Regions from separate parts of the Streptomyces alboniger genome, predicted to be linked through region 2. Evidence: predicted binding sites of a transcription regulator. Region 2 holds the regulator's gene; the other holds the start of a gene.
What was found. Region 2 encodes HspR, which represses chaperone genes until heat shock. Its sites were predicted from a motif close to TTGAGNNNNNNNNNCTCAA; they were not measured.

Region 1 (12,065 bases), 1.2 Mb from region 2:
GGCACCCGCGGCTCACCCACCGTGGCTTCGGCGAGCGCCAGTTCGAGCACCTGGCGCACATCGGTGACCGCGTGCACGTCCAGCTTCTCCAGGACCTCGGCCGGGACGTCGTCGAGGTCCGCCTCGTTCCGCTTGGGAATGATCACCGTCGTGATCCCGGCGCGGTGCGCGGCGAGCAGCTTCTGCTTGACACCGCCGATCGGCAGGACCCGGCCGGTCAGCGAGACCTCCCCGGTCATCGCCACGTCGGTGCGGACGAGGCGACCGCTGAGCAGCGAGGCGAGGGCGGTCGTCATCGTGACGCCCGCGCTCGGGCCGTCCTTCGGCACCGCGCCCGCCGGGAAGTGGATGTGCACGCCCCGGTCCTTCAGGTCGGCGACCGGCAGCTCCAGTTCGGCGCCGTGCGAGCGCAGGAACGACAGGGCGATCTGCGCCGACTCCTTCATGACGTCGCCGAGCTGACCGGTGAGCGTGAGCCCCGACGCGCCCGTCTCCGGGTCGGCGAGCGACGCCTCCACGAACAGCACGTCGCCGCCCGCCCCGGTGACCGCGAGCCCGGTGGCCACGCCCGGCACCGCGGTGCGCCGCTCGGCCGGGTCCTGGGCGGACTCGGGCACGTGGTGCGGCCGCCCGATCAGGTCGCGCAGGTCCGCGTCGGTGACGGTGAGGGGCAGCTCGCGCTCGCCCAGTTCGTGCTGGGCCGCGACCTTGCGCAGCAGCCGCGCCACGGACCGCTCCAGGTTGCGTACGCCCGCCTCGCGCGTGTACTCCCCCGCCAGTTTGCGCAGGGCGCTCTCGTCGAGGGTGACCTCGTCCTTCTCCAGGCCCGCCCGGTCCAATTGGCGCGGGAGCAGGTGGTCGCGGGCGATGACGATCTTCTCGTCCTCGGTGTAGCCGTCGAGCCGGACCAGCTCCATGCGGTCGAGCAGGGCCTCCGGGATGGCTTCGAGGACGTTCGCCGTCGCCAGGAAGACGACGTCGCTCAGATCCAGCTCCACCTCCAGGTAGTGGTCCCGGAAGGTGTGGTTCTGCGCCGGGTCGAGGACTTCGAGGAGAGCGGCGGCAGGGTCGCCGCGGAAGTCCGAGCCCACCTTGTCGATCTCGTCCAGGAGCACGACCGGGTTCATGGACCCGGCCTCCTTGATGGCCCGCACGATCCGTCCGGGCAGCGCCCCCACGTACGTACGGCGGTGTCCGCGGATCTCCGCCTCGTCGCGTACGCCACCGAGCGCGACCCGCACGAACTTGCGGCCCATGGCGTGCGCGACGGACTCGCCGAGCGAGGTCTTGCCGACGCCGGGCGGGCCGACGAGGGCGAGCACGGCGCCGCCGCGGCGCCCGCCGACGACCCCGAGGCCGCGGTCGGAGCGGCGCTTGCGGACCGCGAGGTACTCGGTGATGCGCTCCTTCACGTCCTGGAGCCCGGCGTGCTCGGCGTCGAGGATCTCCTGGGCGCCCTTGATGTCGTACTGGTCCTCGGTGCGTTCGTTCCACGGCAGTTCGAGGACGGTGTCGAGCCAGGTCCTGATCCAGGAGCCCTCCGGCGACTGGTCGCTGGCGCGCTCCAGCTTGTCGACCTCCTTGAGGGCGGCCTCGCGGACCTTCTCCGGCAGGTCGGCGGCCTCGACGCGGGCGCGGTAGTCGTCGGACTCCTCGCCCTCCTTCTCGCCGTTGATCTCGCGCAGTTCCTTGCGCACGGCGTCCAGCTGGCGGCGCAGCAGGAACTCGCGCTGCTGCTTGTCCACGCCCTCCTGCACGTCCTTGGCGATGGACTCGGCGACGTCCTGCTCGGCGAGGTGCTCGCGCAGCTGCTCGGTGGCGAGCTTGAGGCGGGCGACCGGGTCCTCGGTCTCCAGCAGCTCGATCTTCTGCTGGGTGGTGAGGAAGGGCGAGTAGCCGGAGTTGTCGGCGAGCGCGGAGACGTCGTCGATCTGCGTGACGCGGTCGACGACCTGCCAGGCGCCGCGCTTCTTCAGCCAGCTGGTGGCGAGCGCCTTGTACTCCTTGACCAGCTCGGTGGCGGCGCCCGGGAGGGGCTCGGGAACGGCGTCCTCGACCTGCTGCCCCTCGACCCAGAGGGCGGCGCCGGGCCCGGTCGTACCGGCGCCGATGCGCACGCGCCCCCGGCCGCGGATGAGGGCACCGGGGTCGCCGTCGGAGAGCCGTCCGACCTGCTCGACGGTGCCGAGGACGCCGGTCGCCGCGTACGTCCCGTCGATGCGCGGAACAAGCAGCACCTTCGGCTTGCTGTCGCCCTCGGAGCGGGCCGCGGCCTGCGCGGCCTCCACCGCGGCGCGCACCTCCGCGTCGGAGAGGTCGAAGGGGACCACCATGCCGGGCAGGACCACCTCGTCGTCGAGCGGCAGCACAGGCAGAGTGAGCGATGTGTACGAGGTGGACTCAGTAGCCATGATCTCCCTTTCAGCATTCAAGTTGAGCTGTATCGACTCAATGCTTATGAGTGCTGCAATGTTCCCCAAGGGCTGTTCGCTCTGAGCGATCACCGGTCACCCGCTCGTGGCCGGTGGCGACGCCCTCTGTACGGACCGGCGTTCGGTGAGGAACGTGGACGCTCCGACTCTCACGGAGGAGACCCACGGTGGACACACCCGAGAACAGCGGCGGCCCGGTGGACCCGGCAGTGGTGGACGCGGCGGCGGGCCCGGCGGCCGGCGCCGCCGGTCAGCTCATGGAGATCGCGCTGGGGCACCTCCTCTCGGCGGCGCTGCGCACGGCCGCACGCTGCCGGATCGCCGACCATCTGGCGCCGGGCCCCCGCACCGCCGAGGAGCTGGCGGAGCTGACCGACACGCACGCCGGGCACCTGCGACGCGTCCTGCGCTACCTCGCCACGCGCGGCGTCTTCCACGAGGACGAGGCGGGCGCGTTCCACCTCACTCCCCTCGGGGACGCGCTGCGCACGGACGTCCCCTATTCGCAGCACGGCGCGGTCGTGATGCTGACCGACGCGGCGTTTCAGCGGACCTCCGCGGGCCTGGAGGAGGCCGTGCGCGAGGAGGGCGCCTCCTTCGAGCGAGTCTTCGGGCAGCCGTTCTTCGCGTATCTGGCCGGGGACCCCGCGCTCCGGGAACTGTTCGACGCCGGCATGACCTCGCTCTCGGCACCGATCGACGCGGTGGTGGCCGGGACGTACCCGTTCCCCGCGAAGGGCACGGTGGTGGACGTCGGCGGCGGGCGCGGCGGCCTCCTGCGGGCGGTCCTGCGCGGCCGGCCGGGCCTGACCGGGGTCCTCTTCGACCAGACACCGGCGGTCAGCACGCACGTCCTGAGCGGGGACGAGGCGGTGCGGGGCCGCTGGAGCGCCGAGTCGGGCGACTTCTTCACGGGCGTCCCCAAGGGCGGCGACCTGTACGTCATCAAGCACGTCCTGCACGACTGGCCGGACGAGTCCTGCCTGCGGATCCTGCGCAACTGCCGTACGGCGATGGCGCCGGACGCCCGCCTCCTGATCGTCGAGTCCGTCCTGCCCGCGGGCGACGACCCGCACCCCGGCAAGGCGATGGACGTCGCGATGGCGGCGATCGTGGACGGTCAGGAGCGTACGGAGGCGGAGTTCGCCGCGCTGCTCTCACGGGCCGGGTTCGAGCTGACGCGGGTCCTGCCGACGGCGGCGTTCCCGTCGGTGGTGGAGGCGGTGCCTGCGTAACGGGCCCGGCCGGAGTGCCGAGGCGCCCTCAGGGGCGGCCCGCCAGGGACCGGCGTCCGCGGCGGATCAGCGGCCAGCTGGAGACGCCGATCACGAGCGCCAGGAGGTGGCCCCAGTTCGTCATCGGGTCGGTGAACGCGATCAGTTCGTCGACCAGCATCCAGCCGAAGCCCGCCAGCACGGCCCACCGCAGACACGGTGTGAGCAGTCCCGCGAGCGCGCCGACGCTGGCGGCGACACCGAAGCTGATGCCGTAGTCGAGACGGTGCAGCGAGCTGTCGGGCAGATGGCCCGCGAGGACGGAGAGCCCGACCGGGACCTCCGTGGCGAGGGTCGCGACGACGTGACCGAGCAGGAACACCCCGGCCGTGCGCAGACCCCCGATGCGGCGCTCCAGCGCGGTGAGGACCAGCAGGAAGCCGACGGCGTACGGCGATGTGATGCCGCCCGCGATCCACAGGGCGCTGGCGACGAGGACGAGGACGGGGCTGTGCGCGAGGTGGGCGACGTCGGTGCTGGACCCCCGGAGCAGCGCGTCGACGACCTCCGGATCGGCGTACTGGCTGAGGAGCGAGGTGGCGGCGAGGACGAGCGCGTAGCCGAAGGTGAAGGGCGTGCCCTTGGGGTCGGGCAGCAGGCGCCAGGGACGGAGCCGGGGGCGCCGCACGGAAGCGGCGGCGGCCTCGGGGCTCCCGGGAACGGCGGCTTCGCGGCCCACGGGAGCGGCTGCCGCCGCGCGGGCTTCCGGCGGTGTACGGCGGTCCGGCTGGCGCGGAAGCGCGCTCAGGGTGGGCGGCTCACGGTCCCCGGACGCGGGGGCGGTGGCGGTGTCCGAGGGCTCGACGCTCTGGTCCACGGGTGAGGCGCTCCTTCCGTCCCGGCCTACCCTTGGCCCTCTTTTCGGGCGCTGTCTATGACCGACGCCACGTGGGACGCGATTCACAGCAACCCCGGGGGCATTTTTGGCGTTGCCCCCGGCCGCCGCGCCGCCCGCTCATACGCTGAGGGCATGCACACCCACACCACCGCCCCCGTCGTCCTCGACCGGCGCGAGGGCCCGTACGGCGAGGTCGTACTGCGGCGCCACGGTGAGTTGCTACAGATCATCGCGAACGGCTGCTTTCTGATGGACACCTCCGACGGCCGCTCCGAGCGGCTGCTCGTCGACGCGGCACGGGACGCCCTCGACGACCGCCCGCGGCCCGCCGTCCTGATCGGCGGGCTCGGCGTCGGTTTCTCCCTCGCGCACGCCGCCGCCGACCCCCGCTGGGGACGGATCGCCGTCGTCGAGCGCGAGCGGGCCATCATCGACTGGCACCGCGAGGGACCGCTCGCCGAGCTGTCGGAGACCGCACTCGCCGACCCACGTACGCAGATTCTTCACACCGACCTCGTCACCTACATATCCGAGGCCCCGGAGACGTACGACGCGCTCTGTCTGGACATCGACAACGGCCCCGACTGGACGGTGACGGAGGGCAACAACTCCCTTTACTCGCCTGCCGGTCTGGCCGCCTGCAAAGCCCGGCTCACCCCCGGCGGAGTGCTCGCCGTGTGGTCCGCCAAGCCCTCGTCCGCTTTCGACGACGCTCTACGGAATGCCGGATTCCAGAGGGTACGAACCGAAGAGATCCCCGTTGCCCGAGGCGTCCCGGACGTGGTGCACCTCGGCGTCCGGGCTGCGTAGCCGAGGTGCCTTCGCGCCCCGTACCCTGCTGACCGAACACAAGCGATCAGTGTCAGGGGCGGGCGATGGAGCAGACACACACCTCCCACAGCGGCGCGACAGCGGCGACACCCGGCGCCCAGCGCCGGGTCCTGGTGGTCGAGGACGACCCGACGATCGTCGACGCCATCGCCGCCCGGCTGCGTGCCGAGGGTTTTGTTGTGCAAACGGCCGGGGACGGCCCCTCGGCGGTCGACACCGCGCAGGCCTGGCAGCCCGACCTGCTGATTCTCGACATCATGCTGCCGGGCTTCGACGGCTTGGAGGTGTGCCGCCGGGTCCAGGCCCAGCGCCCCGTCCCGGTCCTCATGCTCACCGCGCGTGACGACGAGACGGACATGCTGGTCGGCCTCGGCGTCGGCGCGGACGACTACATGAGCAAGCCGTTCTCCATGCGGGAGCTGGCGGCCCGGGTGCACGTCCTGCTGCGCAGGGTCGAACGGGCCGCGCTCGCCGCGACCACCCCCCGCAGCGGCATCCTGCGCCTGGGCGAACTGGAGATCGACCACGCACAGCGGCGTGTGCGTGTGCGCAGCGAGGACGTCCACCTGACGCCCACGGAGTTCGACCTGCTGGTCTGCCTGGCCAACACCCCGCGCGCCGTCCTCTCCCGCGAACAGCTGCTCGCCGAGGTGTGGGACTGGGCCGACGCGTCCGGCACCCGGACCGTCGACAGCCACATCAAGGCGTTGCGCCGGAAGATCGGCGCCGAGCGGATCCGGACCGTGCACGGCGTGGGCTACGCCCTAGAGACCCCGGCGCCATGAGGCCGGTCCTGCCATGAGCGGACCTTTCGGAGAGCTGCGGCCGTTCTCCATCAAGACCAAGCTCGGCGCCCTGGTGGTCGTCTCCGTGTTCATCACCACGGGACTGCTCCTGGTCGCGATGAAGACCGAGACCGAGCTGCGCTTCATCACCGTCTTCTCGGTGATCGCCACCCTGCTCATCACGCAGTTCGTGGCGCACAGCCTCACCGCGCCGCTCGACGAGATGAACGCGGTGGCCCGTGCCGTCAGCCACGGCGACTACACGCGCCGGGTACGCGGCGCCGACCGGCGCGACGAGCTGGGCGACGTGGCCTCCACCATCAACGCGATGGCGGACGACCTGGAGGCCCAGGACACCCAGCGCAAGGAACTCGTCGCGAACGTCAGCCACGAGCTGCGCACCCCCATCGCCGCCCTGCGTGCCGTCCTGGAGAACGTCGTCGACGGCGTCTCGGCCGCCGACCCCGAGACGATGCGCACCGCCCTGAAGCAGACCGAGCGCCTGGGCCGGCTCGTCGAGACCCTCCTGGACCTGTCCCGCCTCGACAACGGCGTCGTACCGCTCAGGGCCCGCCGCTTCGAGGTGTGGCCCTATCTGTCGGGCGTACTGAAGGAGGCCAACATGGTGGCCTCCGCGCGCGCGGGCATCGCCTCCGGCTCCGGCAGCCACACTCGTACGGACGTCCATCTGCACCTCGACGTCTCGCCCCCGGAGCTGACGGCCCACGCGGACGCCGAGCGCCTGCACCAGGTCGTGGCCAACCTCATCGACAACGCGGTCAAGCACAGCCCGCCGCACGGCCGCGTCACGGTACGGGCCCGGCGCGGCCCCTACCCCGAGTCCCTGGACCTGGAGGTGCTCGACGAGGGCCCCGGCATCCCGGAGTCCGAGTGGCACCGCGTCTTCGAGCGCTTCAACCGGGGCAGCCACGCGGGCAGCCCCGCCAAGAACTCCGCCAACGACGGCGGCACGGGCCTCGGCCTCGCCATCGCGCGCTGGGCGGTCGATCTGCACGGCGGCCACATCGGGGTGGCCGAATCCCCTCGCGGCTGCCGGATCCAGGTCACCCTTCCGGGCCTGCCCGAAGCGTGAAGTTGACGTAGGGTTCGAACCGGAAGCGATTCATCGGGCGCCCTTGTGGGCACTCGGGGACCGCCGCCGCGCGTAGACGTCCCTCCGACGTACCCGCGCGGCCATCTCGCGTTGCGGAACCTCGCTTGTTTCCCGCCATTTACAGCGCCGAAACCCTTGCTCCAGTGTGACTTACGCGACGGATGACGGGCCCGGCCTGCACCTCACGCCGATGGAGGCGTAGCCTTTATTTCCGCTGTCCATCACCTTGTGAAGCGGAAGAGGGCGGTTACCGCCGTGTCGTCACAGTCCCCCAGTAGCTCGAGCACTTCGACCGACCAAGACGCGCAGGGCAAGGACCCTGCCGCCGCCTTCGGTCCCAATGAGTGGCTCGTAGACGAGATCTATCAGCAGTACCTCCAGGACCCGAATTCGGTCGACCGAGCCTGGTGGGACTTCTTCGCCGACTACAAGCCGGGGGTGGGCGCTTCCGTAGCCGCCACCCCGGCGCAGCCGGCGGGTGACGCGGCCGCGGGGGCCGCGTCCACCACTGCTCCCGCCGCGCCGGCCGCGAAGCCCGCGCCCGCCGCACCGGCTCCCGCGACGCCCGCGGCCCAGACCGCGAAGCCCGCCACCGCGGCCCCCGCGGCCCCCGCCGCCAAGCCCGCCGCCGCGAAGCCCGCCGCCAAGGCGGAGCCCGCGAAGGAGGCCCCGGCAGGACCCGAGTACACGACGCTGCGCGGCCCGGCCGCCGCGGTCGCGAAGAACATGAACGCCTCGATCGAGGTCCCGACGGCCACGTCGGTCCGCGCGGTCCCGGTGAAGCTGCTCTTCGACAACCGCATCGTCATCAACAACCACCTCAAGCGCGCCCGCGGCGGGAAGATCTCCTTCACGCACCTCATCGGGTACGCGATGGTGCAGGCCATCAAGGCCATGCCGTCGATGAACTACTCCTTCGTGGAGAAGGACGGCAAGCCGACCCTGGTCAAGCCGGAGCACATCAACTTCGGCCTCGCCATCGACCTGGTGAAGCCCAACGGCGACCGCCAGCTCGTGGTCGCGGGCATCAAGAAGGCCGAGACCATGAACTTCTTCGAGTTCTGGCAGGCCTACGAGGACATCGTCCGCCGCGCCCGCGACGGCAAGCTCGGCATGGACGACTTCACCGGCGTCACGGTCTCCCTGACCAACCCCGGCGGCCTCGGCACCGTCCACTCGGTCCCGCGTCTGATGCCCGGCCAGTCGGTCATCATGGGCGTCGGCTCCATGGACTACCCCGCGGAGTTCCAGGGCACCTCCCAGGACACCCTGAACAAGCTCGGCATCTCGAAGGTCATGACGCTCACGTCGACCTACGACCACCGGGTCATCCAGGGCGCCGCCTCCGGCGAGTTCCTGCGCATCGTCGCGAACCTCCTCCTCGGTGAGCAGGACTTCTACGACGAGATCTTCGAGGCTCTGCGGATCCCCTACGAGCCGGTCCGCTGGCTCAAGGACATCGACGCCTCGCACGACGACGACGTCACGAAGGCCGCCCGCGTCTTCGAGCTGATCCACTCCTACCGCGTCCGCGGCCACGTCATGGCCGACACGGACCCGCTGGAGTACAAGCAGCGCAAGCACCCCGACCTGGACATCACCGAGCACGGCCTCACCCTGTGGGACCTGGAGCGGGAGTTCGCGGTCGGCGGCTTCGCCGGCAAGTCGATGATGAAGCTGCGCGACGTCCTCGGCGTGCTGCGCGACTCGTACTGCCGCACCACCGGCGTCGAGTTCATGCACATCCAGGACCCGAAGCAGCGCAAGTGGCTCCAGGACCGCATCGAGCGCCAGCACGCCACGAAGCCGGAGCGCGAGGAGCAGCTGCGCATCCTGCGCCGCCTGAACGCCGCGGAGGCGTTCGAGACCTTCCTCCAGACCAAGTACGTCGGCCAGAAGCGCTTCTCGCTGGAGGGCGGCGAGTCCGTCATCCCGCTGCTCGACGCCGTCATCGACTCGGCGGCCGAGTCGCGCCTGGACGAGGTCGTCATCGGCATGGCCCACCGCGGCCGCCTGAACGTGCTCGCGAACATCGTCGGCAAGTCGTACGCCCAGATCTTCCGCGAGTTCGAGGGCAACCTCGACCCGAAGTCGATGCACGGCTCCGGCGACGTGAAGTACCACCTGGGCGCCGAGGGCACCTTCACGGGCCTGGACGGCGAGCAGATCAAGGTCTCCCTGGCCGCCAACCCCTCCCACCTGGAGGCGGTCGACCCGGTCCTGGAAGGCATCGTCCGCGCCAAGCAGGACATCATCAACAAGGGCGGCACGGACTTCACGGTCCTGCCCGTCGCCCTGCACGGTGACGCGGCCTTCGCGGGCCAGGGCGTGGTCGCCGAGACCCTGAACATGTCGCAGCTGCGCGGCTACCGCACGGGCGGCACGGTCCACGTCGTCATCAACAACCAGGTCGGCTTCACCGCCGCCCCGGAGTCGTCCCGCTCGTCGATGTACTCGACGGACGTGGCGCGGATGATCGAGGCGCCGATCTTCCACGTGAACGGCGACGACCCGGAGGCCGTGGTCCGCGTGGCCCGCCTGGCCTTCGAGTTCCGTCAGGCGTTCAACAAGGACGTCGTGATCGACCTCATCTGCTACCGCCGCCGCGGTCACAACGAGTCGGACAACCCGGCGTTCACCCAGCCGCTGATGTACGACCTGATCGACAAGAAGCGCTCGGTGCGCAAGCTCTACACCGAGTCCCTCATCGGTCGCGGCGACATCACCCTGGAAGAGGCCGAGCAGGCGCTCCAGGACTACCAGGGCCAGCTGGAGAAGGTCTTCACCGAGGTCCGCGAGGCCACCTCGCAGTCCGCGCCGGTGGAGGTCCCCGGCCCCGAGGCCGAGTTCCCGGTCGCGGTGAACACGGCGATCTCCCAGGAGGTCGTCAAGCGCATCGCCGAGTCCCAGGTCAACATCCCCGACCGCGTCACCGTGCACCCGCGCCTGCTGCCGCAGCTCCAGCGCCGCGCGGCCATGGTCGAGGACGGCACGATCGACTGGGGCATGGGCGAGACCCTCGCCATCGGCTCGCTGCTCATGGAGGGCACCCCGGTGCGCCTCGCGGGCCAGGACTCGCGCCGCGGCACGTTCGGCCAGCGCCACGCGGTCCTCATCGACCGCGAGACGGGCGACGACTACACGCCGCTGCTGTACCTCTCCGAGGAGCAGGCCCGCTTCAACGCCTACGACTCGCTCCTGTCCGAGTACGCGGCGATGGGCTTCGAGTACGGCTACTCCCTGGCCCGTCCCGAGTCCCTCGTGATGTGGGAGGCCCAGTTCGGTGACTTCGTCAACGGCGCGCAGACCGTCGTCGACGAGTTCATCTCCTCGGCCGAGCAGAAGTGGGGCCAGACGTCCGGCGTCACCCTGCTCCTCCCGCACGGCTACGAGGGCCAGGGCCCGGACCACTCGTCCGCCCGCCCGGAGCGCTTCCTCCAGCTGTGCGCGCAGAACAACATGACGGTCGCGATGCCGACCCTCCCGTCGAACTACTTCCACCTCCTGCGGTGGCAGGTGCACAACCCGCACCACAAGCCGCTGGTGGTCTTCACCCCGAAGTGGATGCTGCGCCTGAAGGCCGCCGCGTCCAAGACGGAGGAGTTCACCTCGGGCAGCTTCCGCCCGGTCATCGGCGACGCGTCCGTGGACCCGAAGGCGGTCCGCAAGGTCGTCTTCTGCGCGGGCAAGCTCTACTACGAGCTGGAGGCCGAGCGGCAGAAGCGCGGTGTCACGGACACGGCGATCATCCGCATCGAGCGTCTGTACCCGCTGCCGGGCGCGGAGCTCCAGGAGGAGATCTCCAAGTATCCGAACGCCGAGAAGTACCTGTGGGCGCAGGAGGAGCCGGCGAACCAGGGCGCGTGGCCCTTCATCGCCCTCAACCTCATCGACCACCTGGACCTGGCGGTCGGCGCCGACATCCCGCACGGCGAGCGTCTGCGCCGCATCTCGCGGCCGCACGGCTCGTCCCCCGCGGTCGGCTCGAAGAAGCGCCACGAGCAGGAGCAGGCGCAGCTCCTGAGCGAGGTCTTCGAGGCCTAGGCCTCGACGGTTGCGCGTCCGGTGGGCCCGGCCCCGAGTTCTTTGCGACTCGGGGCCGGGCCCACCGGCGTACGCGGGGGCCTGAGCCGCCTACCATGAGGCGGAAGAGACCGTACGCATCAGGAGCTTGAGTTGTACTTCACCGACCGTGGCATCGAGGAGCTGGAGAAGCGGCGCGGCGAGGAGGAGGTCACCTTCGAGTGGCTCGCCGAGCAGCTCCGCGCCTTCGTGGACCTCAACCCCGACTTCGAGGTGCCGGTCGAGCGCCTGGCGACGTGGCTGGCCAGGCTGGACGACGAGGACGACGAGGAGTAGCCGCCCCGCGGTCGCTCGGGGCGTGCCGCGCGAAGCAGCCTCAGCGCGTGCCCGCGAAGGCAGCCTCAGCGCGTGCCCGCGAAGTCCCGCGCCCGCATCCGGTCGTACGCGAGTCCAAGCGCCCCCTGCGCCACCAGCACCGCGGCCGCCACGGCCCAGCCGCCGCTGCGCCGCCGTACCGCCCACGCCGCGAGCGGCAGTCCGGCCGCCACCTGGGCCGCGGCCAGCGCCCGCGCCTTGGGGCCGCGCACCCAGGGGCCGAGCGGCCCGCTCTCGACCACGTCGAACTCCGCCCGCACCGCGTCACGCCACCCCGCCCACTCGACCTTGCGCAGATCCCGCTGGACCCGTGCCGCCTCGCGGAGCCGGTCGGCCGGTTCGCCGGGGGCGAGGCCGGGCGGGAGCGCGAGGCCCGTGCGGGTGAGGACGGCG
Region 2 (12,065 bases):
GAGGCCGGACGCGCCGCCCCAGACGACGTTGACGTATCCGGCGCCGGCCTTGCCGCCGACCGTCGCGCCGGGCACACCGACCGCGAGGTCCGCGTAGCCGTCGCCGTTGTAGTCGGCGCGGAGCTGGGAGGGCGTGGCGGCCGAGGCGCCGCCCGCCGCCAGGCCCGTGAGGCCGAGGGCCGTGGCGGCGCAGAGGGCGCCCGCGGTGATGAGCTTGTTGCGCACGTGCTGAGTCACTGAGATATCTCCAACTGGCTGAGAGGAAGGGCAAGGTGCGCGGCGGGCGCGGGGCATCAACGCAGGGTGTGTCCGAAGCCCGCGTCCACGCCCCCGACGCCGAAGTCCCTGCCGTTGAAGGAGGTCGCGTAGGACGAGGTCAGGCCCGTCGCCGTGCCCCGCAGGGACCACACGGCGCCGACGTCCCGGGTCGTGTCGATGTCCTCACCGGTGGCGCCGGCGGCCAGGTCCGCCTTGCCGTTCTTGTTGATGTCCTTGAGGCGTACGGACGTACCGAAGTGGTCGCCCGGCTCCGCGACGCCCGGCACGCCCGAGGTCTCCTGGTGCCAGGACTTGCCCGAGGTGAAGTGCCCGCCGGAGGACTTCAGGAACGTCACGCTGCCCGTGCCCGCGACCGCGCCGACGGTCTCGCCGGGCGCGCCGACCGCGAGGTCGGCCAGGCCGTCGCCGGTCACGTCGCCCGCGGAGACGGACGCGCCGAAGCCGTCGCCGGTCTCATCGGTGCCGGGCACGCCCGCGCTGTCCTGGTGGTACGTCGTCGGGGCGCCGAACTCCCGGTCACCGCCGAGCCGCACGGTGACCGAACCGCCCTTGCCTCCCCGGGCGTTGCCGGTGATCAGGTCGGCGTAGCCGTCGCCGTTGACGTCACCGGAGGTGGCCGCGTCGCGGGTGGCGGTCGGGTCGTCGCCCTCGCCGAGGATCTCGGCGTTGTAGCCGTAGTCGCCCGCGCCGCCGTTCATGTGGGCGGTCCAGGCCCCGCCGTCCGCGCGCTCGCCGTACAGGACGAGGCTGATGCCGTCCGCCTGCTTGAAGTTCCCGGCGACCATGCCGTCGAGGCGGGTGCCCTCGGGGATGAAGTCGACCTCCAGGCCGAGCGGGCGCTCGAATTCGTTCCCGTCGCTGTAGTACCACCAGTTGTCGCCGCTGACCACGGCGAGCTGCTGGCTTCCGTCGCCGTCGAAGTCGGTCCAGACGGTGGCCTCGCCGAAGCGGCCCGTGGTGTCGGCCGGGGAGGTCACGACGCGGCCGCCGTCGTGGAAGCCGTCCTTGCCGCCCCAGATGATGGTGACGGCGCCGGACGGCTTGCCGTCGACCTTCTCGCCGGGGGCGCCGACGACGAGGTCGGCGTAGCCGTCGCGGTTCACGTCGCCCGTGGTGACGTTCTCGCCGAACTCGTCCTCGGGCTCGGTCACGCCGGGCACCTGGCGGGAGTTCTGGGTCAGGGTCGTCGCCTGGTTGGCGGCGAGCCCGGACGCCGAACCGAAGGTCACGGTCACGGAATTGGTGTGCGGCGAGCCGATCGCGAGGTCACGGTAGCCGTCGCCGTTGAAGTCGTCCTTCAGGGTGGAGGCGGCGCTCGCCGGACCGGCCAGCGGCAGCGTCAGCCCCGCGGCGGCGAGGGCCGCGACGGTGGCGGTGACGGCCAGGTTTCTTGCGCGCACGTGGTACTCCCGGGTTTGCGGCAGGACATCCGCGGGCTCCGACTGAGCCTTTGGGCAGGGCCTGAGCCTCTGGAGAGGGGCCTGGGCCTCTGGGCAGCGTGAGCCTTTGGGCAGGGCTCGGCTTCCGGGTGTGTGACTCGTGAGGCGTACGAAGGGTTGTGCGCCGGAAGTGGCGTGGTGGCCGCGAGATGAACACCGGCCCGCACTACTGACCCCCGCTCACCCGGCGCCCCCACCGCACTACTGACCCCCGCTCACCCCGCGCCCGGCGCCGCGAACTCCGCGGTGGAGAACGTCAACCGCGGCTTGCGCGCGACCACATCGCCCCGCACCCCCGGGTACACCCCCACGGTGTCCTCGGTGGCCCCGCGATACGTCCGTACGACCAGGTCGGCCCGCTTGTCGCCGTCGAAGTCGGCGACCTGGAGAACCTGCGTCGTGCCCTTGGCCGACGGGACCACCGTCGCCGTCGCCTTGGCCGCGAGGCCCGCCGTACGCCCCCTGAAGACCCGCACCTCCCCGGCGCCGCCATCGCTCCCGCCGCTCCCACCGCTGGCGACCAGCTCGCTCAGGCCGTCCCCGTCCAGGTCACCCGCGTCCACGGCGGTGTCACCGGCCTCCAGGGAGCCGCGCAGGGTGCCCGGAACCTCGTAGCGCAGGGCGATGCCCTTCGGGGCGGCGATCGCCGCGTCCACGCCCTTGCCCATGCCGAAGCGGCCGAAGGCGATGTCCTCGCCGGCCGGGAGGAGCACCCCGGCCGCCCCCGTCTTGCCGGGCCCTTGCGGGCCGCCGAGGACAAGGGCGCTCGCGGCGGCCCCGGAGGCGCCCGCGGTCTTGCGTACGAGCACGTCGTCGTAGCCGTCGCCGTCGACGTCCGTGGCGCGGCCCTTCCCGAGGCCGTCGCCGGGCGCGGTGACCGGGGCGCCCGCGGCGCGCGGCGCGCCCGACCGCTTGAACGGTCCGCGCAGGAAGGAGATCCGGGCCCCGCTCGCGTGCAGGACGAGATCGCTCGCGGTGTCCCCGTCGAAGTCCCCGCAGACCGGCTGGTCGGGCCAGTCGTTGCCGAAACGTGCCTGCGCGGGCACCTTCAGCTTCACGGCCTTGCCCGTCAGACCCTCGGGCGAGCCGAAGAGGATCTGGAGCGGCACGGGCGGCTGCCCCTGCCCGTCGTAGGGCGGGTCGGTGGAGACGAGCAGATCGGTGAAGCCGTCCTCGTCCAGGTCGCAGGAGACCTGGGACTCGAAGGCGGTCGGCAACTGTCCCTTCGTACGCGCCCCGTTGGCGTGCGCGCTCAGCAACTGCCGGGCACCGGGCACCAGGCCGCGCCCGGAGCCGTAGACCACGCCGATCCCCGCGTCGTCGCCGTGGTCGCGGTGCACCAGGTCGTCCAGTACGAGATCACGGGCGCCGTCGCCGTTGAAGTCGTCCTCGGCCCCGCTGCCGTCGCCGCGCGGCACGGGCAGCCGGGGCGCGCCCTTGCCCGCCATGCTGACCGGCCGGGGCTTGGTGCCGCCGGGTTTCGCGTCGTCCTGGTGGCCGGTGCAGCCCGCGAGGAGCAGCGCGCAGCCGACGGCCACCGCCGCCCCCGGGAGGCCGCCGCGCCTCACGCCGCGTCGCGCGTTGCGTGTCCCGATCCCGGTTCTGTGCACGCTTCTCACCCACCCCGAACGCCCCACAGGACAACAACAAGCCCATGATGTTACGCGTCAGGCCGGCCCCGCCCCGAGGGGCGGAACCGGCCTGACTGCCGTACCTAGGTGGTTACTTGACGGGCTCCGGCTCCGGCGTGTCCGCCGACTCCTCGTCGCCCGCCGGATCGGCCGGCGTCTTCACGGAGTCGAGCAGCAGCTGCGCGACGTCGACGACCTGGAGCGATTCCTTCGCCTGACCGTCGTTCTTCTTGCCGTTCACCGAGTCGGTGAGCATGACGAGGCAGAAGGGGCAGGCGGTGGAGACGATGTCGGGGTTGAGGGACAGCGCCTCATCCACGCGCTCCGTGTTGATGCGCTTGCCGATGCGCTCCTCCATCCACATCCGGGCACCACCGGCACCGCAGCAGAAGCCGCGCTCCTTGTGGCGGTGCATCTCCTGCTGGCGCAGGCCGGGGACGGCGGACATGATCTCGCGCGGGGGCGTGTAGACCTTGTTGTGACGGCCCAGGTAGCAGGGGTCGTGGTAGGTGATCAGCCCCTCGACCGGCGTCACCGGGATCAGCTTGCCCTCGTCGATGAGGTGCTGGAGCAGCTGGGTGTGGTGGATGACCTCGAAGTCGCCGCCGAGCTGCGGGTACTCGTTCGCGATGGTGTTGAAGCAGTGCGGGCAGGTCGCGACGATCTTCTTGGCCGACTTGGGCTTCTTGGTCGACTCGTCCTCGTCGTCCTCGCCGTACGCCATGTTCAGCATCGCGACGTTCTCCTGGCCGAGCTGCTGGAACAGCGGCTCGTTGCCGAGGCGGCGGGCGGAGTCACCGGTGCACTTCTCGTCGCCGCCCATGATCGCGAACTTGACGCCCGCGATGTGCAGCAGCTCGGCGAAGGCCTTGGTGGTCTTCTTGGCCCGGTCCTCCAGGGCGCCCGCGCAGCCGACCCAGTAGAGGTAGTCGACCTCGGTGAGGTCCTCGACGTCCTTGCCGACGATCGGGACCTCGAAGTCGACCTCCTTGGTCCACTCCACGCGCTGCTTCTTGGCGAGGCCCCAGGGGTTGCCCTTCTTCTCCAGGTTCTTGAGCATCGTGCCCGCCTCGGACGGGAACGCGCTCTCGATCATCACCTGGTAGCGGCGCATGTCGACGATGTGGTCGATGTGCTCGATGTCGACCGGGCACTGCTCGACGCAGGCGCCGCAGGTGGTGCAGGACCACAGGACGTCCGGGTCGATGACGCCGTTCTCTTCGAGGGTGCCGATGAGCGGCCGCTCGGCCTCCGCGAGAGCGGCGGCGGGGACATCGGCGAGCTGCTCGGCCGACGCCTTCTCCTCGCCCTCCATGGTCTTGCCGCCGCCCGCGAGCAGGTAGGGCGCCTTGGCGTGCGCGTGGTCGCGCAGCGACATGATCAGGAGCTTCGGCGAGAGCGGCTTGCCCGTGTTCCAGGCGGGGCACTGCGACTGGCAGCGCCCGCACTCGGTGCAGGTGGAGAAGTCCAGCAGGCCCTTCCAGGAGAACTGCTCGACCTGGGAGACGCCGAAGGTGTCGTCCTCGCCCGGGTCCTCCCAGTCGATGGCCTTGCCGCCACTGGTCATGGGCTGTAGCTCACCGAGGGTGGTGGAGCCGTCCGCGTCCCGCTTGAACCAGATGTTCGGGAAGGCGAGGAAGCGGTGCCAGGCGACGCCCATGTCGGTCTTCAGGGAGACCGTGATCATCCAGATGAACGACGTCGCGATCTTCACGCCCGCGAAGAAGTACGTGAGGTTCTGGAGGGTGGAGACGTCCAGGTCCTGGAGCGCCGAGACCAGCGGGTACGAGATGAAGAACGAGGCCTCGTAGCTGTCCACGTGGTGCTGGGCGCCCTCCAGGGCGTGCAGCGTGAAGATGCAGATACCGACGATGAGGATGACGGTCTCGACGAAGTACGCCTGGCCGGTGTTGGACCCGGCGAAGCGGGACTTGCGGCCCGGCTTGCCGGGACGGTTCAGCTGCCGGATCACGATCAGCGTCACGATGCCGAGCACGGTCATCGTGCCGAGGAACTCGACGAAGACGTTGTACGGCGCCCACTCGCCGATGATCGGCAGCATCCAGTCGGCCTTGAAGAGCTGGCCGATGGCATTGACGATCGTCAGCAGCAGCGAGAAGAAGCCCACCGCCACGAACCAGTGCGCGACGCCGACGATGCCCCATCGGTTCATGCGCGTATGGCCGAGGAACTCCTTGACCACGGTGAGCGTGCGCTGGACGGGGTAGTCGGTCCGGGTTCCGGCGGGCACGGGCTGGCCGAGCCGCATGAACTTGTAGATCTGCACGATGGCACGGCCGAACAGCGCGACGCCGACCGCGATTAGGACCAGCGACACGATGATCGCGGCGAGTTGCATTTGGGGGCTCCTCGGGCCTGCGAGGCGAACTATTACTAAGCGGTAACTTATGCAGTCCGTCTGAGACTACCCACTTACTCCGCCGCACTGTAGCCAGCAACCCGGTGATCTGCGTCGCTCAGGCAACCCTTCGCGGTTCGATCACGGGGCGACAGGGGGCGCCCCGTCAGGGGCGCGAGGAACTGCGCGAGCAACCACAACGAACCCGCAGCTGAGAAGAGACCCCCGGAAGGGTCCTACCTGCGCGTAAGCACAGGATAAGAGTTGAGTCCCCCAGACTCACATCTGTTGACGCCAGCGCAGCGCTCATGCATGCTTGAGCCAGATCCACTCAAGAAGTACATCTGGAGGAACCGAAATGGCACGTGCGGTCGGCATCGACCTGGGCACGACTAACTCCGTCGTCAGCGTTCTCGAAGGCGGCGAGCCCACCGTCATCACCAACGCCGAAGGCGCCAGGACCACGCCGTCCGTCGTCGCCTTCGCGAAGAACGGCGAGGTGCTGGTCGGCGAGGTCGCCAAGCGCCAGGCGGTCACCAACGTGGACAGGACCATCCGGTCGGTCAAGCGCCACATGGGCACCGACTGGAAGGTGGACATCGACGACAAGGGGTTCAACCCCCAGCAGATCTCCGCGTTCATCCTCCAGAAGCTGAAGCGCGACGCCGAGGCGTACCTGGGCGAGAAGGTCGCCGACGCGGTCATCACCGTCCCGGCGTACTTCAACGACTCGGAGCGCCAGGCCACCAAGGAGGCCGGTGAGATCGCCGGTCTGAACGTCCTGCGCATCGTCAACGAGCCGACCGCCGCCGCCCTGGCCTACGGCCTCGACAAGGACGACCAGACCATTCTGGTCTTCGACCTCGGTGGCGGCACCTTCGACGTCTCGCTGCTCGAGATCGGCGACGGCGTCGTCGAGGTGAAGGCGACGAACGGCGACAACCACCTCGGTGGTGACGACTGGGACCAGCGCGTCGTCGACTACCTGGTCAAGCAGTTCAACAACGGCCACGGCGTGGACCTCTCCAAGGACAAGATGGCGCTCCAGCGCCTGCGCGAGGCGGCCGAGAAGGCCAAGATCGAGCTGTCCTCCTCCACGGAGACCACGATCAACCTCCCGTACATCACGGCCTCCGCCGAGGGCCCGCTGCACCTGGACGAGAAGCTCACGCGCGCCCAGTTCCAGCAGCTCACGTCCGACCTCCTGGAGCGCTGCAAGACGCCGTTCCACAACGTCATCAAGGACGCGGGCATCCAGCTCTCCGAGATCGACCACGTCGTTCTCGTCGGTGGCTCCACCCGCATGCCGGCCGTCGCCGAGCTGGTCAAGGAGCTGACCGGCGGCAAGGACGCCAACAAGGGCGTGAACCCGGACGAGGTCGTCGCCATCGGCGCCTCGCTCCAGGCCGGCGTCCTCAAGGGTGAGGTCAAGGACGTCCTGCTCCTCGACGTGACCCCGCTGTCGCTTGGTATCGAGACCAAGGGCGGCATCATGACGAAGCTCATCGAGCGCAACACGACCATCCCGACCAAGCGCTCCGAGATCTTCACGACGGCCGAGGACAACCAGCCGTCGGTGCAGATCCAGGTCTACCAGGGCGAGCGCGAGATCGCGGCGTACAACAAGAAGCTCGGCATGTTCGAGCTGACGGGCCTGCCGCCGGCCCCGCGCGGCGTCCCGCAGATCGAGGTCTCCTTCGACATCGACGCCAACGGCATCATGCACGTGACCGCGAAGGACCTGGGCACGGGCAAGGAGCAGAAGATGACCGTCACCGGCGGCTCCTCGCTGCCGAAGGACGAGGTCGACCGCATGCGCCAGGAGGCCGAGAAGTACGCGGACGAGGACCACGCCCGCCGCGAGGCCGCCGAGTCCCGCAACCAGGGCGAGCAACTCGTCTACCAGACCGAGAAGTTCCTCAAGGACAACGAGGACAAGGTCCCCGGTGACGTGAAGACCGAGGTCGAGGAAGCCGTCGGCGAGCTGAAGGAGAAGCTCAAGGGCGAGGACACGGCCGAGATCCGCACCGCCACCGAGAAGGTCGCCGCCGTCTCGCAGAAGCTGGGCCAGGCCATGTACGCCGACGCCCAGGGCGCGCAGGCCGCGGGCGGCGCCGAGGGCGCGGCCCCCGGCGGCGAGCAGCCCAAGGAGGACGACGGGGTCGTCGACGCCGAGATCGTCGACGACGAGAAGCCCGGTGACGCGAAGGGCGGCGCTGCCTGATGACCGAGGAGACCCCGGGCTTCGGCGAGAACGCCGAGAAGCCTGACGTCCCCTCTGGCGCCACCCCTGATGACGCGGCGCCGAAGGCCGCCGAGCCCTCCACCGAGGAGGGCCCGGCGGCCCCGGCCGGGGACGCAGAAAGCAAGACGACGTCCGCCCAGGACGCGAGTGCGACGGCCCTGACCGCCCAGCTGGACCAGGCCCGCACCGCGCTCAACGAGCGCACGGCGGACCTCCAGCGGCTTCAGGCCGAGTACCAGAACTACCGCCGTCGCGTGGAGCGGGACAAGGTCGCGGTGAAGGAGATCGCCTCGGCGAACCTCCTCTCCGAGCTGCTCCCGACCCTCGACGACATCGGCCGCGCCCGTGAGCACGGCGAGCTGGTCGGCGGCTTCAAGTCGGTCGCCGAGGCGCTGGAGACCGTCGTCGCCAAGATGGGCCTCCAGCAGTTCGGCAAGGAGGGCGAGCCCTTCGACCCGACGATCCACGAGGCCCTGATGCACAGCTACGCCCCGGACGTCACCGAGACGACGTGCGTCGCGATCCTCCAGCCGGGGTATCGCATCGGCGAGCGCACCATCCGCCCCGCGCGGGTGGCCGTCGCCGAGCCGCAGCCGGGCGCGCAGACGGTCAAGGGCGACGAATCCCCCGAGGGTGCCGCGGGTCCCGCGGCCGCCGCGGAGGGCTCGGACGAGAAGGAGACCGGTGGCCCGGACGAGGGCTGACGGCTACGACATGAGTGAGGAGGGACGTCGAGGATGAGCACCAAGGACTTCATCGAGAAGGACTACTACAAGGTCCTCGGCGTCCCCAAGGACGCCACCGAGGCCGAGATCAAGAAGGCGTACCGGAAGCTCGCCCGCGAGAACCACCCGGACGCCAACACGGGCAACGCCAAGGCGGAGGAGCGCTTCAAGGAGATCTCCGAGGCGAATGACATCCTCGGGGACCCCAAGAAGCGCAAGGAGTACGACGAAGCGCGTGCTCTCTTCGGCAACGGCGGATTCCGGCAGGGCCCCGGAGGCGGCGGCGGTTCGTTCAACTTCGACCTGGGCGACCTCTTCGGAGGCGGCGCCCCGGGCGGCGGTGGAGCGGCCGGCGGCGGCTTCGGGGGCGGCCTCGGTGACGTCTTCGGGGGCCTGTTCAACCGCGGCGGCGCGGGTGCCGGTTCCGGCACGCGTACGCAGCCGAGGCGCGGCCAGGACATCGAGTCCGAGGTCACGCTGAGCTTCACGGAGGCGGTGGACGGCGCTACGGTGCCGCTCCGCATGTCCTCCCAGGCCGCCTGCAAGGCCTGTTCCGGCACCGGCGACAAGAACGGCACGCCGCGCGTGTGCCCGACCTGCGTCGGCACGGGCCAGGTCTCGCGGGGCGGCGGTGGCGGTTTCTCGCTGACCGACCCGTGCGTCGACTGCAAGGGCCGGGGCCTGATCGCCCAGGACCCGTGCGAGGTCTGCGCCGGCTCGGGACGCGCGAAGTCGTCCCGCACCATGCAGGTGCGGATCCCCGCGGGGGTGAGCGACGGCCAGCGGATCAGGCTCCGCGGCAAGGGCGCGCCCGGCGAGCGGGGCGGCCCGGCCGGCGACCTCTACGTCGTGGTGCACGTCGACACCCACCCGGTCTTCGGCCGCAAGGGCGACAACCTCACGGTCACGGTGCCGGTGACGTACCCGGAGGCGGCACTGGGCGGCGAGGTCAAGGTCCCGACCCTGGGCGGACCCGCCGTCACCCTCAAGCTGCCCGCGGGCACCCCCAACGGCCGTACGATGCGGGCCCGCGGCAAGGGCGCGGTCCGCAAGGACGGCACGAGGGGCGACCTGCTCGTGACGGTGGAGGTGTCGGTCCCGGCATCCCTGTCGGACGAGGCGAGGGAAGCCCTGGAGTCCTACCGCGAGGCGACCGCGGGCGACGACCCGCGCGCAGAGTTGTTCCAGGCCGCGAAGGGAGCATGAGATGGACGGCCGCCGTCGACAGTCCGGTTTCAGTAGCGCGTACCAACTCACCGACGAGACGCCGGTGTACGTCATCTCGGTGGCCGCCCAGCTGAGCGGCCTCCACCCGCAGACCCTGCGCCAGTACGACCGCCTGGGTCTGGTCTCCCCGGACCGCACCGCGGGCCGCGGCCGCCGCTACTCCGTCCGCGACATCGAACTGCTGCGCACCGTGCAGCAGTTGTCGCAGGAGGAGGGCATCAACCTCGCCGGCATCAAGCGCATCATCGAGCTGGAGAACCAGGTCGCCGCGCTCCAGTCACGCGTCGCGGAGCTGTCCGCGGCCGTGGAGGGAGCCGCCGCCGCCATGCAGCAGCGTGAAGCGGCGGTGCACGCCTCGTACCGCCGCGACCTCGTCCCCTACCAGGACGTGCAGCAGGCGAGCGCGCTGGTGGTCTGGCGTCCCAAGAGGGCGACGGAGTAGCTCGGCGATCTCTGTGTGCGACGCCGTCGGGGCCGGGAGGTGGGAACCTCCCGGCCCCGACGCGCGTTGCGTCTGACGACCTGAAGTGATTGTCGGTGCTGGGGGAAGTGGGTAGTTCGGCATGGCCATGGTGGGACTGTTCTGGATAGCCGAGGGCGATGTGTACGTGGGCGCGAAGCCGTCCGGCCTCGCTCCGGGGGTGCGCCTGACCCCGGAGGGCGTGGTGGCTCTCGGTGACAAGCAGGACGAGTTCTGGCCATGGGAGGACGTGCGTTCCCTGACGGTCGACGATGTGCCGCTGAAGTCGCTGATGCGGCAGGTGGGGGCGGCGGTCGACATGGTCCTGACGGTGGGCCTGGGCGGCACGGACGCGGCGTCGACGATGACGGTGCGGGTCGAGGGCCCCGAGGGCGAGAAGGAACTGACGGCGTACACCGCGACGGCCCTCTACTCCCCGGCCGAGTACGCCCTCTCCCGCGACCTGCTCGCCCGCCTCACGGAGGGCGCGGGCACGCTCCTGACGACGCTGGCGGCGATGGCGGAGTGGGGGCGGCGGCACGAGGGGGGCTCGCCGAGGGCGGCCGCGCGGGAGGCTCTGCTGCGGGAGTGGCTGGCGGTGGCGGACGCTACTGAGCCCGGTCGAGAAGACCTGACCGGCCGATGAGGTAGCCGAGTTGGGCGCGGCTCTCGCTGCCGAGGGTGGCGGCGAGTTTGGCTATGTGGACCCGGGCGGTGCGGATGTTCATGCCGAGGCGGTCGGCTATCTCGGCGTCGGTGAGGCCTTCGACGAGGAGGGCCGCTATGGCGCGCTGGCGGGGTGTGACGCCGCCTTCGGAGACCTGCGGGGCGGCCTGGGGCCACATGGGGGTGGCCAGGCGCCACAGCCGCCAGAAGGTGGTGGCGAAGTACTCCACGAGGGCCGGTTGGCGCACTTCCAGGGCGATGCTGCGGTCCCTGCTCGCCGGGATGAACGCCACGGTCCGGTCGAAGACGAAGAGGCGGTCGGTCACCTCGTCCAGGGTGCGGGCCTCGGCGTCGCCGTCGAGCTGCTCGAAGTAGGCGAGCACGGGCAGGGAGTGGCGCGTCGTGTGCTGGTAGAGGGTCCGCATCCGGCAGCCCCGGCTGAGCAGAGCCTGGTCCCTGGGGAAGGCCTCGGCCAGCGTCTCGGGCGGGCGGGTGCCGCCGGGCTGGATGGCGAGGAACTCCTCCGTGACGTCGTTCATGGCCTGGTCGATGGCCGAGTTGATGCGTTCGAGACCGTCGAGGACGGTGACCGCGGGGGCGTCCGCGAGGGTGCCCGCGGGGGTGTCCGTGGCGGAGAACAACCGCGCTTCGCGTGCGCGCCGGCCGGCCATGCGGGCTCCCTCCTGCTCTGCGCTCACTGCGTGCGGTTCTGGTCCAGGATCCCCGACTGGGCGATGAGATAGCCGAGTTGGGCACGGCTGCCGCTGCCGAGAGCCGCGGCGATCTTGGCGATGTGGGCGCGGCAGGTGCGGACGTTCATGCCGAGACGGCGGGCGATGGCCTCGTCGACGTGGCCCTCGATGAGGAGCTTGGCGATGGAGCGCTGGACGCCGGTTATCCCGTCGGTGGAGGGGGCGTACGGCACCTCGTCGAGGAGCGGGGTCGCCCGGCTCCACTCGTGTTCGAAGACCTTGGCGAGGTACTCGACGATGCCGGGGTGGCGCAGCTCCAGGGCGACTTGGCGGTCCTCGCGG

Region 1: the regulator HspR is predicted to act here: its motif matches at 2,434-2,452, upstream of lon (endopeptidase La).

Annotation. Positions count from the first base shown of each region.
Region 1 is NZ_CP023695.1:5,361,489-5,373,553, reverse strand. Features, by position in the region: gene lon (endopeptidase La) at 1-2,411, opposite strand, end outside; gene CP975_RS24150 (methyltransferase) at 2,690-3,667, shown strand; gene CP975_RS24145 (rhomboid-like protein) at 3,696-4,523, opposite strand; gene CP975_RS24140 (spermidine synthase family protein) at 4,677-5,354, shown strand; gene CP975_RS24135 (response regulator transcription factor) at 5,420-6,160, shown strand; gene CP975_RS24130 (sensor histidine kinase) at 6,174-7,253, shown strand; gene CP975_RS24125 (multifunctional oxoglutarate decarboxylase/oxoglutarate dehydrogenase thiamine pyrophosphate-binding subunit/dihydrolipoyllysine-residue succinyltransferase subunit) at 7,530-11,318, shown strand; gene CP975_RS24120 (DUF6104 family protein) at 11,451-11,633, shown strand; gene CP975_RS24115 (hypothetical protein) at 11,699-12,065, opposite strand, start outside.
Region 2 is NZ_CP023695.1:4,132,231-4,144,295, forward strand. Features, by position in the region: gene CP975_RS18390 (FG-GAP-like repeat-containing protein) at 1-237, opposite strand, end outside; gene CP975_RS18395 (FG-GAP-like repeat-containing protein) at 294-1,679, opposite strand; gene CP975_RS18400 (FG-GAP repeat domain-containing protein) at 1,934-3,286, opposite strand; gene CP975_RS18405 ((Fe-S)-binding protein) at 3,441-5,708, opposite strand; gene dnaK (molecular chaperone DnaK) at 6,067-7,932, shown strand; gene grpE (nucleotide exchange factor GrpE) at 7,932-8,657, shown strand; gene dnaJ (molecular chaperone DnaJ) at 8,691-9,884, shown strand; gene CP975_RS18425 (heat shock protein transcriptional repressor HspR) at 9,886-10,347, shown strand; gene CP975_RS18430 (hypothetical protein) at 10,469-11,011, shown strand; partial or broken gene CP975_RS35835 (helix-turn-helix transcriptional regulator) at 10,974-11,705, opposite strand; gene CP975_RS35840 (helix-turn-helix transcriptional regulator) at 11,726-12,065, opposite strand, start outside.